DNA from 3 places in the Paenibacillus graminis genome. Region 1 is predicted to be linked to each of the others. Evidence: riboswitches for the same ligand, from Rfam matches in the RefSeq annotation. Region 1 holds a riboswitch; each other region holds the start of a gene.
The links. Region 1 has a riboswitch for cyclic di-AMP ahead of PGRAT_RS00510 (C40 family peptidase). Riboswitches for the same ligand answer to the same signal wherever they lie in the genome.

Region 1 (4,212 bases):
CCGAATTCTACAGCGATTTCGGGATCTATAATGTTACTCTTTCTGTGCCCCCCAATTACACTGTGGCCGCAACCGGCTTTCCGGTTAAGACCGCCAAATTGAAGCAGGGCCAGAAAATCTACAAATTCTATGCCGATGATGTCCATGACTTCGCCTGGGCTGCCTCCCCCGACTTTGTGGTTGCAGAGGAGGCCTTCTCGTCGCCCGAGGTGCCCGGGGTAAGGATCAAGCTCTACTTGGACCCGCTGCATAAGGACTTGCAGGAACGGTATTTCCAGGCTGCCAAAGCTGCCCTGAACACATTCAGCAAATGGTATGGTCCTTATCCGTACTCCACACTTTCTATCGTAGTCCCTCCCAAGGAGGGAAGCGGCGCAGGCGGGATGGAGTACCCCACACTTATAACCGCCTTCGGCGCAGCCGAAAATATGCCCGGAACCCAGCTGGAGCGGACCATTATCCATGAAATCGGGCATCAGTTTTTTTATGGAATGGTGGCCAGCAATGAATTTGAAGAGGCCTGGCTCGATGAGAGCTTCACCTCCTACGCGGAAGACCGGCTAATGGAGCAGGAATATGGGGTGGCGTCCAACCTCCCCCTTCAGGCCAGTCTGGTGCCCTCCGCGCAGCCGCTTACCCTGGAGACCTGGAAATACACCGGAGATGATGCCTATACCCGCAACATCTACATTAGGGGTAAGCTGGTGCTGAAAGACATTGAACGTCAGGTCGGAACCAAAACGATGGATGCCATCTTGGCCGCTTATGCCCGCAAATACCGTTTCCGTCACCCGTCAACTCAAGATTTCCAAAGGACGGTGGAAAAGGTGACTAAAAAATCATGGCAAACGTATTTCGAACATTATGTATACAGTGGCGGCGCTCCTGATTTTGCTATAAATCATATTACAAATACTATCCGCAAAGCAGGAACGGACAAAGAAGGCCTCCGATATGAATCCTCAGTTACAGTAAGCAATAGAGGCAGCCAGTACGGGGATGTGCCGGTAAAGTTTACCTTCGCGGACGGATATACCGTTCAAAGATATTGGAATGGGGAAAACAAGCAAACGACATTTCAGCTGTCCTACAAAGCGCCGCTCCTATCGGCAGAGATTGATCCGGAGCACTCCGTCCTGCTGGAGAGCAAACATCTGAACAATTTCAGAGTCGCCGAACTGGAACCTGATACGCTCTCACGCTGGACGCTCAGCATGACCAACCTGATTGAAAATCTGCTCGGAACTCTTGTCTGGTGAGGTGAAGGATTGTGAAAAGATCGATAAGCCGCGGCTGGCGCAGCATGAAAGAGCAATTTTATATCTTGATCCTGTTATTTATCTACCGGCTTTTCTGGGGCTATATCATGTACAAGTTTGTCAAAAGCGCCGTGGTTCCCGTGCTGCTGCGCTACCCGGATCAGCATGCGGGAGGCAGCGGAATGGGCAGGCTGCTGTACTATGTGGAGGGGCAATTCGCTCTGGGTAACGACCCGGCGGTTCAGCATTGGCTCTGGATGCTTCTGGCACTGAGCGCAGCAAGGCTGCTGCTCTCCCCATTTATCCGCGCAGGGCTGCTCCATGAGCTGCATCAGGAGCGCAAAGGGGAGCGTGGTATGTTCTTTTTTCCGGGCATGAGGCTGTACGGGCTTCCAGTGATGCTGTTCAGTCTCATAGAATGGGTGCTGGCGGTCCTGCCTTTATACTGGCTTCTTCCCAAAATGTACAACCTGCTGCTAAGCGGGATTCTGGACTATAGACAGCTGCTGAAGCTGGCCCCTTATATTCTGGCTTGGCTTGTGTATCTATTCTTCATTCGAAAGCTGTTGCTTTACATGCAGTTCGGTTATACGGCCGGAACAGGAATACTCCCATCCTTGATGGTATGCCTGAAGGTCATTGTCCCATCTGTAGGACTGTCCCTAGTGCTGGGGGCATGCGGGCTGGTGATGATGCTTGTTTGCGGAGCAACTGCGCTGCTCTGTCCTGGACTTCCGGCATTTCTGCTCCGCCAGTTCTCCCCGCTTCCCACTACATTGTTTAAAATGTGGGGAATCGCCGCACAGTACCACCTCTGGGGCAGTAAAACATTTCCACAATAATAGTGCCGCTTAACCGGCATAATAAAAGAGTCGCTACTCCTTTTTGGGAGCGGGACTCTTTTTTGAGTTACAAAGTGATGAAGAGTATTTGCAAAACTGTAAATCCTCTGGTACAATGATGCCTGTACTACTAGTAACAAATTTGTAATCTTTAAGTTACAGCTTGTCAACCATACTTAACTTAAGCATTAAAACTTGTCAACACACGCTCTTCTGGTGCATAAAACGCCAAATTCCCTGCACCGGGAAGCGGGGGAACCATATCTTGGGTGAATTGATCTCGCTTTAGAGGGGTCATAGGGGACCTTCTACCGAATCCTTAAGCTAACCTCGCAGGCCTTGGAAGGAGTACATCATTTGAAAAGTCAGAATTTCAAGAAGAAATGCACCGCAGCAGCACTTGGATTAGTGATGGTATTTACATTGGGAGCCGGAAGCGCTTTCGCCGATTCCAAGATGGACACCGTTATCGCAAAAACAATCGGAACCACCTATAAATTCGGGGGCACCAGCACCAGCGGTTTTGACTGCTCCGGATTCACCAGGTACGTATTCAAAAATGTCGGACTTACCCTGCCGCGCACTTCCAAAGCTCAATTCAGTGTTGGAACCTCTGTATCCCGCAACAACTTGCGTTCAGGCGACCTCGTCTTCTTTAACACTTTTGGATCGGGAGTTTCCCATGTTGGAATTTATGTCGGCAATGGCAAATTCGCACAATCCTCCAGTTCACGCGGCGTGACCATAACTTCACTGAGCCAAGCCTACTGGGCCAACCGCTACGTTGGCGCCAAACGAGTGATGAGCACTACAGCGTATCAGGCTGTTGCCTACGATTGATAAACGTTATTCCCCTCATTATTGCTACCTCTAACAACTAAATGTAACTTATACGGACCCGGAGCTGATTATTGCCGTAATCATTTCCGGGGTTTTTCTTTTCCTTATTCTCCCTTTTACACGTTTCGGAGTTCTTTGAAACACCTTTTTGCTAAATATTCCAAAAAACTCTGCCATAAAGCTTACGCAGCGCGTAAAATGAGCCTTTAGAATAGATTTTTGTCTCGTCAAACGGAAAAAATATGCATTAATATGCTTTAAATGATTGCCAAGAGCTTCTGTCTTTGTTACAATTATCGCAGTGAGTTGATAGTAACATTTTTGTAATTATTCAAACTTAATTTACAAACATTTTGTCATGTATTGATCAGCAAGCTAATCCTAATCAACAGTTGTGCCGAGTTCCCTAATAATTAGGGAAACGGGGGAACCGATTTTGGGTGAATTGACCTCCTATTCACAGAGGGGTCATAGGGGACCTTCAACCGAACCCTTAAGCTAACCTCGTAGGCAATTGGAAGGGGTATTTACTTTTGAAGAAGAAGCTGGCCGCAGCATTACTGAGTTTTTCCATTATCCTTACCATAGGAGCAGGAAGCGCTTTCGCAGACTCCAAAATGGATCAGGTTATCGACAAAGCTATCGGAACGAAATACGTATCAGGCGGAATATCGACTAACGGGTTTGATTGCTCCGGATTTACGATGTATGTTTTTGACAAGATCGGAATCAACCTTCCTCACCAGTCCGGGTCCCAGTACCAAATGGGAACTGCAATATCGCGTGACAACATCAGACCGGGCGATCTCGTATTCTTTAATACAAGCGGCAATGGCGTATCCCATGTCGGTATTTATGTCGGTGAAGGCAAATTCGCACATGCATCTTCTAAACGTGGTGTAACCGTCAGCTCCTTGAATGACAGCTACTACGTCAACCGCTACGTTGGCGCCAAACGAATTATGAGCACAGATGCTTATCAGAATGTAGCTTCCGATTCCCAAGACAACGATGATGTACAATAAACAGCATTTGTAATTCCCAAAGGCTCTTCTCCAGGATTTTTGCCGAAATTCTGGAGGGGGGCTTTTTTTTGCCTTTTGCCTACAAGAAATATTTACCCTGCTCATTATTTGCCAAACACAAAAACCCCTAATTTTCGCTATTTTCCAAAATAATATTCTGCGATCAAGGGCTTCACCTTCTCTTAAAGTTTTTGCGTCCCAAAAGGAGGTTATGTATATAATTAAAGATATAACGTTTCACTTTGG
Region 2 (4,212 bases), 3.4 Mb from region 1:
GCGGATGAAAAGTGAATTCCTGGCTACAATGAGTCATGAAATCCGGACACCGCTTAATGGCATTATTGGCATCAACCAACTGCTCGCGGAGGAAATCACGGCACCCGGGCATCAGGAATTGTTGAAGCTGCAAAATACGAGCAGTCTTGCATTGCTGAATGTGATGAACGATGTGCTCGATATTTCCCGTCTTGAAGCCGAGAACATGCTGCTGGTAAAATCGCCGTTCAAGCTTCCTGCATTGCTGCGGGAATGCATAAATCTGTTCACGGTTGCGGCGAGCCACAAAGGGCTTGCATTGACCCTTGAGATCGCCCCGTCCATTCCTGAACAATTAATCGGGGACAGTGCGCGGATCCGCCAGATTCTGGTGAATCTGATTGGCAATGCAGTTAAGTTTACTCATGAGGGAGGCATAACAGTTGCTCTTGAAACCTACAGCAAAGAGGGGGCTTCCCTGGGACTGCTGTTCAGAGTCAGTGACACAGGAATCGGGATTGCACCGGACAAGTTGAAGCTGTTGTTTCAGCCCTTCTCGCAGGTGGATGCTTCGCATAACCGCAAGTACCAGGGAACTGGCTTAGGGCTGGCGATCTGCAAAAAGCTTGTTGAGCTTATGGATGGAAGCATCTGGACGGAAAAGGCAAGGGACGGGGGGACGGACTTCTTTTTTAAGATCCCGCTGCAGCTTATGGACACCTTCCCGGCGGTAGGAAATTCCAATGAACAGGGAATCCGGGAGAAGCGGGAGAAGTCGGAAGCGGGTTGAACGAAGGTTTGCCAAGCGGAGAGTTTTAATTATATAATTTTAAAGAATATGATTCCTCACAACAGTCCCTCCAGGACAGAAAGGAACTCTCTTTTGGGCAAATCTAAAACAAACAATGTCATGGTTTCCGGGCTAAGTAAAGCTGAGAAACGCAGGGCTGAGCTGGAGCAGCAGAAACAGAAAACGAGAATTCTAATTATTAGTACGGTCGCAATTGTGGTGATAATTTTTGTCGGACTTTTCATGTTGGCATCGAGGGATTCCTCTTCATCGGCAGATTCAGGCAAAGCGGTTGATTTCAATTACAGTGAGTTCCCAAGACTGGGGAAAGAGGATGCCCCTGTCAAAATCGTCGAGTTCGGTGATTTCAAATGCCCGGCCTGCGCCCAGTTTACAGGTGTAATCAAGCCGCAGATTGTGCAGGAGTATGTGAATCAGGATAAAGCAGCTTTCTACTTTGTAAATATGGCTTTTATCGGCCCGGATTCCGAAACAGCTTCGCTGGCGGCATTATCAGTCTATCATCAGAACAATGAGGCTTTCTGGACTTACTACGATGCGCTTTACGCCAATCAGGGGGATGAGAATGCAGAGTGGGCCACGGAGGACTTCCTGGTGAGTCTTGCGGAGAAGGAAAAGCTGCCTGTCGATCTGGATCTTTTACGCAAAGATATCCAGGAACGAACTTATGAAAGTGAGCTGCAAAGTGATATCAGCACCGCCAAGGATACCGGTGTAACCTCTACACCTAGTGTATTCATTAATGGACACAAAGTGGATGAGCCTTTCAATATGGAAGCTATTAAAGCTCAGATTAAGTCCGCTTCCGAAGCTGTGAGCGCCGAGTGATGAAGGCCACTACATTCTGCAGACGCCACTGTCTCTATTTGGCCTGGTTTGTGTCTGTTATCGCAGTAGCGGGAAGTTTGTATCTAAGTGAGGTATTAAAGTACGAGCCCTGCAAGTTATGCTGGTTCCAGCGGATTTTTATGTACCCGCAGCTTATCCTGCTGGGCATTGCGACCTACCGGAATGACAAAAAGATCATTCCCTATGTGCTGCCCCTAAGTCTCATTGGCGGGTGCATTTCTATCTATCATTATGCAGAGCAGAAGATACCGGCGCTCAGCAAGGTGCTTCCCTGCACAATTGGCGTACCCTGCAACAAGGACTATCTGAATTATTTCGGGTTTATTACGATCCCTTTGTTAGCCTTAATTGCCTTTGCGCTAATCGCAATTTTGCTCTGGATCGGGCGTAAAGAGGATAACGTAGAATAAAGAATATCGCAGCAGGATTAAGAGGTTCAATTAATCCTGAAATTTCTGACACAATTAGCGATCAAAACCTTGAAAAAACACGTGATAAAGGGATAATCGCAGAGAATGAAAGATCGCGAGTTCCCTCATCGTTGTTTTGCGTAATTTGGATGTTTTTTCATTCTTTTTTCATTTTTTTCACCGCTTTACGGAAGGCTCATTGTAGACTATCATTAGACCTTGTGAGAAGTTGAATATGCGCTGAATTTTCCGTATGGAAAAACGGGGGAACCAACATTGGCCTAAGGCCAAAGGGGTGAATCGGGGCGGTCCGCAAGGGCTGCAACCGTAGGGCTACCACAGCCCGAATCCGCCAGCTAACCTCGTAAGCAATGGTGGGATAATGACGATGCGTAAGCATGCGGATCATTTCCGTATGCTTATTTTTGTGCCTGCATTTATGAAAATCCACCAATGAAAACAGCGCACGGTATTACCGTTTCAACCTAACAAAGAGAGGAACTGTTACTACAATGGTAAGCAAGGTAAAACGACTATTGATCGGGCGTCCGATGAAGTCGAACGAACTCGATCATGAAAAGTTATCCAAGGTGAAAGCACTGGCTGTCCTGTCTTCTGATGCGCTCTCGTCTGTAGCCTACGGAACGGAACAAATCCTGATTGTGCTGGTGGCTGCAGGCTTCACGGCTATCTGGTACTCATTGCCAATCGCACTAGCCGTATTGGGCCTGCTGGCTATACTGATTTTATCCTACCGTCAGACCATCTTTGCTTATCCGCAGGGCGGTGGCGCGTATATCGTAGCCAAAAGCAATCTGGGTGTTCCAACCGGACTCCTCGCCGGAGGATCTTTGCTGGTGGATTATATTTTGACCGTTGCGGTCAGTGCATCGGCGGGCACGGATGCGATCACCTCCGCTTTTCCAAGTCTTCATAATCATAGCGTACTTATCGCTGTTACTGTGATTCTGCTCTTGACCATCGTCAATCTGCGGGGGGTAACAGAATCTGCATCATTCATCGCGATTCCCGTGTATCTGTTCGTGGTATCGATCTTCGTATTGATCATTGCGGGGGTATTCAAATATGCAACCGGCGGAGCACATGCAAATGTTCCTGAAATCGGGGCGGCTGTGTCGAATGTCAGTTTGTTTTTGCTGCTTAAGGCCTTCAGCTCGGGCTGTTCGGCTCTGACCGGGGTAGAGGCTGTCTCGAACGCCATTCCGAACTTCAAGGCGCCTGCGGAGAAAAATGCCGCCAAAACCCTGATGATGATGGGGCTTATCCTGGGAATTATGTTTACGGGAATCACGCTGCTGGCTTACTGGTATGGAATTACGCCTGATGAAAAAGCTACGGTGGTCTCGCAAATTGCCGAATCTACGTTTGGGCGCGGCGGTTTGTACTTTTTCATACAAGGGATCACAGCTGTCATTTTGTTCCTGGCTGCGAATACAGCCTACTCGGCGTTCCCGCTGCTGGCGTTTATGTTTGCCAAAGACAAATATTTGCCTCATGCATTTATGGTCCGCGGTGACCGCTTGGGCTTCTCGAACGGCATTATCTTTTTGGGCGTATTGTCAGCTCTGCTGGTCGCGGCCTTTCACGGAAATACGGAAAGTTTGATTCCATTGTATGCGGTGGGTGTTTTCATTCCGTTTACGCTGTCCCAACTAGGGATGATGGTGCATTGGTACAAAACCAGACCTAAAGGATGGCAGAATAAATTTGCCGTGAACACGGTGGGGATGCTTACGACTCTGACCATTACCTTAATCTTCATTATCACCAAATTCTCCAGCGTCTGGATGGCCTTTATCTTCCTGCCGATTGTAATGTTCGTGTTCCACAGGATTCACCACCATTACCTGAATACTGCGGATCAGCTGCGGATTTGTCCGGCAACGGATAAACCCTGCATCAAGGGAAGCACAGTGGTCGTACCTGTCGCCGGTGTAACACGCGCAGTGCTGCATTCGATCAGCTATGCCAAGTCCTTAACGGATAATGTGGTGGCTGTGTATGTAGGCTTTGATGAAGAAGAGATCAACAAAATGGAGCAGAAATGGGAGGAATGGAATCCGGGCGTGCGCCTGATTGTTCTCCGTTCCCGCTATCGCAGTATTCTCCGTCCGCTGGTCAAATTCATAGATACAGTAGAGT
Region 3 (4,212 bases), 2.8 Mb from region 1:
TCCGGGGAGGGCTGGATGCAGGAATGCTGACTTTATCCCTGATCGGGCTGGGTTCCAGCCTGCTTGTGCTGTACTCGCTGATCAAAGTATTCAGGCTCGCCTTCTGGGGCAATGCGCCCGGTACAGAACCGCCCAAGGTTAAGCTGAAAGGCGGGACGGCAGTGGCAGCCGGATTCCTCGTTCTGGTCATCCTGATGGGCCTTGGAGCAGAGCGGGTGAATACCTATGTTTCACAGGCGGGGGATGTGCTTGGTTCTCCCAAGCTGTATATCGAAGCTGTACTGAAGGAGTAGATGAAGATGGCTGTTCAAATCTTATTAAACCTGATGACTGCGTTTCTGTGGATGATGCTGATCGGCGACGGGTCAGGCTCAGGCTTTGCAATCGGCTATCTGCTGGGCTGCGCAATTCTGCTGGTGCTGCGCAGGTTCCTTCCTGAACCGTTATATTTGAAAAGGGTGTGGTCCATAGTGAAGCTGCTGGCGCTGTTTCTGCGGGAGCTGGTCCTGTCCAACTTCGCAGTTATCCGGCAAATCTTAAGTCCCAGACTGGCTGTCCGCCCGGGCATCTTCGCTTACGAAACCGCACTTCGGTCCGACCTTGAGGTCACTCTGCTCTCCTGCCTCATTTGTCTGACACCGGGGACCCTTACACTGGAAGTGTCGGCCAGCGGACAGACCCTATATATTCACGCTATGGATATTGAGGACGCCGGCCAGCTCTCCCGCCAGATCGAGGGAACCTTTGAAAAAGCAATCATGGAGGTGACCCGGCTATGATTTCAGTACTGCTTAATATTTCGCTGGTGATCCTGGCACTGGCCATGCTGGCCTGCCTGTACAGGCTGATTCAAGGACCGACCCGTTCGGACCGGATTGTTGCGCTGGATACGATCGGCATCCACCTGCTGGCAGTGATCGCGGTGCTGGGCATGCAGCAGAGGACAGAGGATTATATTGATATGGTGCTTGTGATCGGAATTCTGACGTTTATCGGAACTGCGGCATTAGCCAGATACATTGAAAGAGACGCGGTTATCGAGCCTGGAGGTGATAAACTTGATCGGTGAGCTGCTAATTGCGATACTGGTATTGCTGGGGGCATTATTGTGCGGGCTTGGCGCGTTTGGGCTGGTCCGGCTCCCTGATGTCTATTTACGTTCCCATGCCGCCACCAAAAGCGCTACACTGGGTGTATTATGTGTGCTGGCAGGAGCCTTTCTATTTTTTTTCTTCTATATAGAAGTAGTCAGCATCAAACTGCTGCTCGGGATAGTATTCGTCTTCATCACTTCTCCGGTTGCAGGGCATCTGAATGGCCGTGCGGCTTACCGCTCGGGTGTGCCTTTATGGAAGGGCAGTGTGCAGGATGATCTGAAGCCGGTGCTCAAAAAGAGGGAGACGAAGCAGACTGACACACAGCATAAGTTAGAGTAAACTAAAGAATATGTCTTTTTCGCTGAATTCTGTAAAAGAAGCGGGGGAACCACCGGTGTGTGCAGTTTTCGAAGCTGCCATGCCCAAGGGGTGAATCTCGAACATTCGAGTAGGGCTACTCTTCAGGCCCGAATCCGTCAGCTAACCCCGTAAGCGTAGAAGAGAGGAGACGAATGAGTTGCCGCAAATTCAATTAAATGGAACTTCTATCTACTATGAAACCTATGGTACAGGGGTGCCTGTTGTTTTTATTCATGATCACCTGACTTCGCATCATCTGTTTGAGCCGCAAATTGAGTATTTCCGTGACCGTGTTCAAGTGATTGTTCTGGATCTGCGGGGGAACGGGTTGTCCGGAAAAATGGATGTCGAGGTTCACCGCATTCTGGACACCCAATGTGAAGATTTGAAGGAGCTGCTCCGCCGTCTGGAGCTGCTGAGTGTGATTCTTGTCGCAAGCTCGGGCGGGGGTGTGCTCGCCCAGAAATTCGCTGTGCAGAACCCGGAGCTGGTGCGTGCGCTTGTGCTGGTGGACAACTGCTCAAGCGGCAATGATTCCATGAAAAATAATAGAATATGGGGAATTATCGAGAGATGTTCATGGATATCGTATTATTTGCCGCCTGAACTGCTTCTGCGCTCCCTGCGAATCGCCTATAACAAATGGCTGCCCGCCTATCATATCCTCAGGAATGAGCTGCTGCATAAACGGCCAACCGAAGGCATCAAACAGCGGATTGCCCTGCGCCAGATTGACATTCTTGCCTATGCGGTTAAGCTGCAGGTTCCAGTGCTGTGTGTAACGGGAAGCCAGAATGAGTGGAGGCTCGCACAGGCGAGCAAGAACGCCTCCATGCTGCCTTCGGCGCAGCTGGTGGTGCTGGATGATGCCATGTATCCCAGCCATCTGTGCCAGCCGCAGCATTTTAACCGCCTGCTGTTAAATTTCCTGATTGACCAGCATGCCGTTCATCAGCGGGAGAGCGGGTTATGAAGGCGGTGGATGAGGCAGCTCCTAATCTCTGTCCAAGCCGTACTCCCAGGTGGAGAGCTGCCCTACACTGAATGGCTGAGTAATTCGCCCCAATTGAGTTTTTTTGGTGCACATTTTTTTGCTGCGCATATATAATAAGCAGTGTGTTTTTTATTTCTAAAAATAGGTTGATAACCTATGTACTTTGTGATTTAATGCAGGAGGGGTATTGATAACACGAGCGGGGCAGTCCATCCATTTTTTTGAAAGGAAATGAATTTTTTCATGAAGAAATCATTCAATAGCATTCTAAACCGGCCGATTCTATTATTCAGCTTCGTGCTGCTGCTCAAAAGCGCCGTGGCCTGGTTTGTCGTGTTCAGCGACGGTCCGAACTGGAGTATGGTCTTCACCGAAATTCCCTTTTTCATCATTGTGTTCAGCCTGATTGAATGGCTGTCTTCCAAACGGAAGATTCTGTACTATATGATTGCTAACTTATTCATTACGATTATTTATTTCTCTGTTCTGATGTATTACAAATATTATGGCGTAATTGCGACCTATCATGCATTGCAGCAAGCGGATAAGGTCACTAAGGTCGGAGAGAGCACCTATTCCCTGATTACACCGTATTATCTGTTTATTTTTGTGGATATCGTCTTCTTCCTGTTCTTTATGTTCCGTCCCAAATATATTGCCAAATGGAAGGAGAGAGGCGCATACCGCATCAGCCGCCCTGTGCTGCTTACCGTGGCTGCCGTTTCGCTCGCGCTGTGCTTCTTCAATATCTGGCCTAACCATGCGAGCATGAATGAGATCAAAAAGGCGGAGAGCATGGGGATTCTGAACTATGAAGTCTACACGCTGTTCGCAGACAGCACAGAGAAGGAAGAGCTTATCGACAGCAAAGAGATTACCCAGCAGGCCGTGGATACGGTTAAAGGGGTTCAACCCCCGCAACAGCTGAAGTACACCGGGGCCGACAAGGGTAAAAACCTGATTATCGTGCAGATGGAATCGTTCCAGAACTTCCTGATCGGACTGACTATTGACGGGCAGGAGATTACACCGAATATTAACAAGCTGGCGCACAGCAATACGTATTTCAACAATTTCTACACCAATGCCGGCCAGGGGACGACCTCGGATGCCGAGTTCGTGGTGAACTCCTCTTTTTATGTGCCCAAGAACGAACCGGCAACGTCATCACCCTATATGAAAAAATCCGTGCCCAGCCTGCCGAAGCTGCTGAGTGCGAACGGGTATTATACAGCTACCTTCCATACCAACAGTGTGGAATTCTGGAACCGCAAGGCCTTATACCAGGCGGTAGGTTTTGACAAGTATTATGACCAGAGCTTTTATGGCGATGATGATCATATTGCATTCGGTTCTTCGGATGAGGTGCTGTTCGCCAAAACGGTACCGGAGCTGGCTGCACTTGATGCCAAGGATCAGCCGTTCTATGCGATGGTCATTTCCATGAGCGCCCATCATCCGTTCCGCATCCCCGAGGAGAAGTTCAAGATGAAGCTGCCGGAGCGCTTTGAAGGTACGCTGCTGGGGGACTATATTCAGGCCCAGAATTATGCCGACTATGCGATGGGGCAGTTTCTGGAGGAGCTGAAGGCCAGCGGACTGTGGGATGACAGCCTGATTGTGTTTTACGGAGATCACCAAGGCGTGCCGATGTACACCCTGGGTGAGGATGAGAAGGCTCTGCTGCAAGAGATGCTCGGACATGAGTATGGGTATACGGATATGTTCAATATTCCGTTTATCGTCCACTCGCCAAGCGGC

Region 2: linked by a shared signal. The riboswitch ahead of PGRAT_RS16105 (APC family permease) and the one ahead of PGRAT_RS00510 (C40 family peptidase) in region 1 are both predicted to bind cyclic di-AMP.
Region 3: linked by a shared signal. The riboswitch ahead of PGRAT_RS11845 (alpha/beta fold hydrolase) and the one ahead of PGRAT_RS00510 (C40 family peptidase) in region 1 are both predicted to bind cyclic di-AMP.

What each region holds. Positions count from the first base shown of each region.
Region 1 covers NZ_CP009287.1:103,834-108,045, reverse strand. The annotation lists gene PGRAT_RS00520 (M1 family metallopeptidase) at 1-1,259, shown strand, start outside; gene PGRAT_RS00515 (hypothetical protein) at 1,271-2,101, shown strand; cyclic di-AMP (ydaO/yuaA leader) riboswitch at 2,318-2,455, shown strand; gene PGRAT_RS00510 (C40 family peptidase) at 2,513-2,941, shown strand; cyclic di-AMP (ydaO/yuaA leader) riboswitch at 3,327-3,469, shown strand; gene PGRAT_RS00505 (C40 family peptidase) at 3,475-3,966, shown strand.
Region 2 covers NZ_CP009287.1:3,849,378-3,853,589, reverse strand. The annotation lists gene PGRAT_RS16120 (ATP-binding protein) at 1-769, shown strand, start outside; gene PGRAT_RS16115 (DsbA family protein) at 863-1,618, shown strand; gene PGRAT_RS16110 (disulfide oxidoreductase) at 1,618-2,049, shown strand; cyclic di-AMP (ydaO/yuaA leader) riboswitch at 2,278-2,435, shown strand; gene PGRAT_RS16105 (APC family permease) at 2,562-4,212, shown strand, end outside.
Region 3 covers NZ_CP009287.1:2,917,876-2,922,087, forward strand. The annotation lists gene PGRAT_RS11825 (Na+/H+ antiporter subunit D) at 1-293, shown strand, start outside; gene PGRAT_RS11830 (Na+/H+ antiporter subunit E) at 300-779, shown strand; gene PGRAT_RS11835 (Na(+)/H(+) antiporter subunit F1) at 776-1,069, shown strand; gene mnhG (monovalent cation/H(+) antiporter subunit G) at 1,053-1,436, shown strand; cyclic di-AMP (ydaO/yuaA leader) riboswitch at 1,447-1,607, shown strand; gene PGRAT_RS11845 (alpha/beta fold hydrolase) at 1,615-2,430, shown strand; gene PGRAT_RS11850 (LTA synthase family protein) at 2,695-4,212, shown strand, end outside.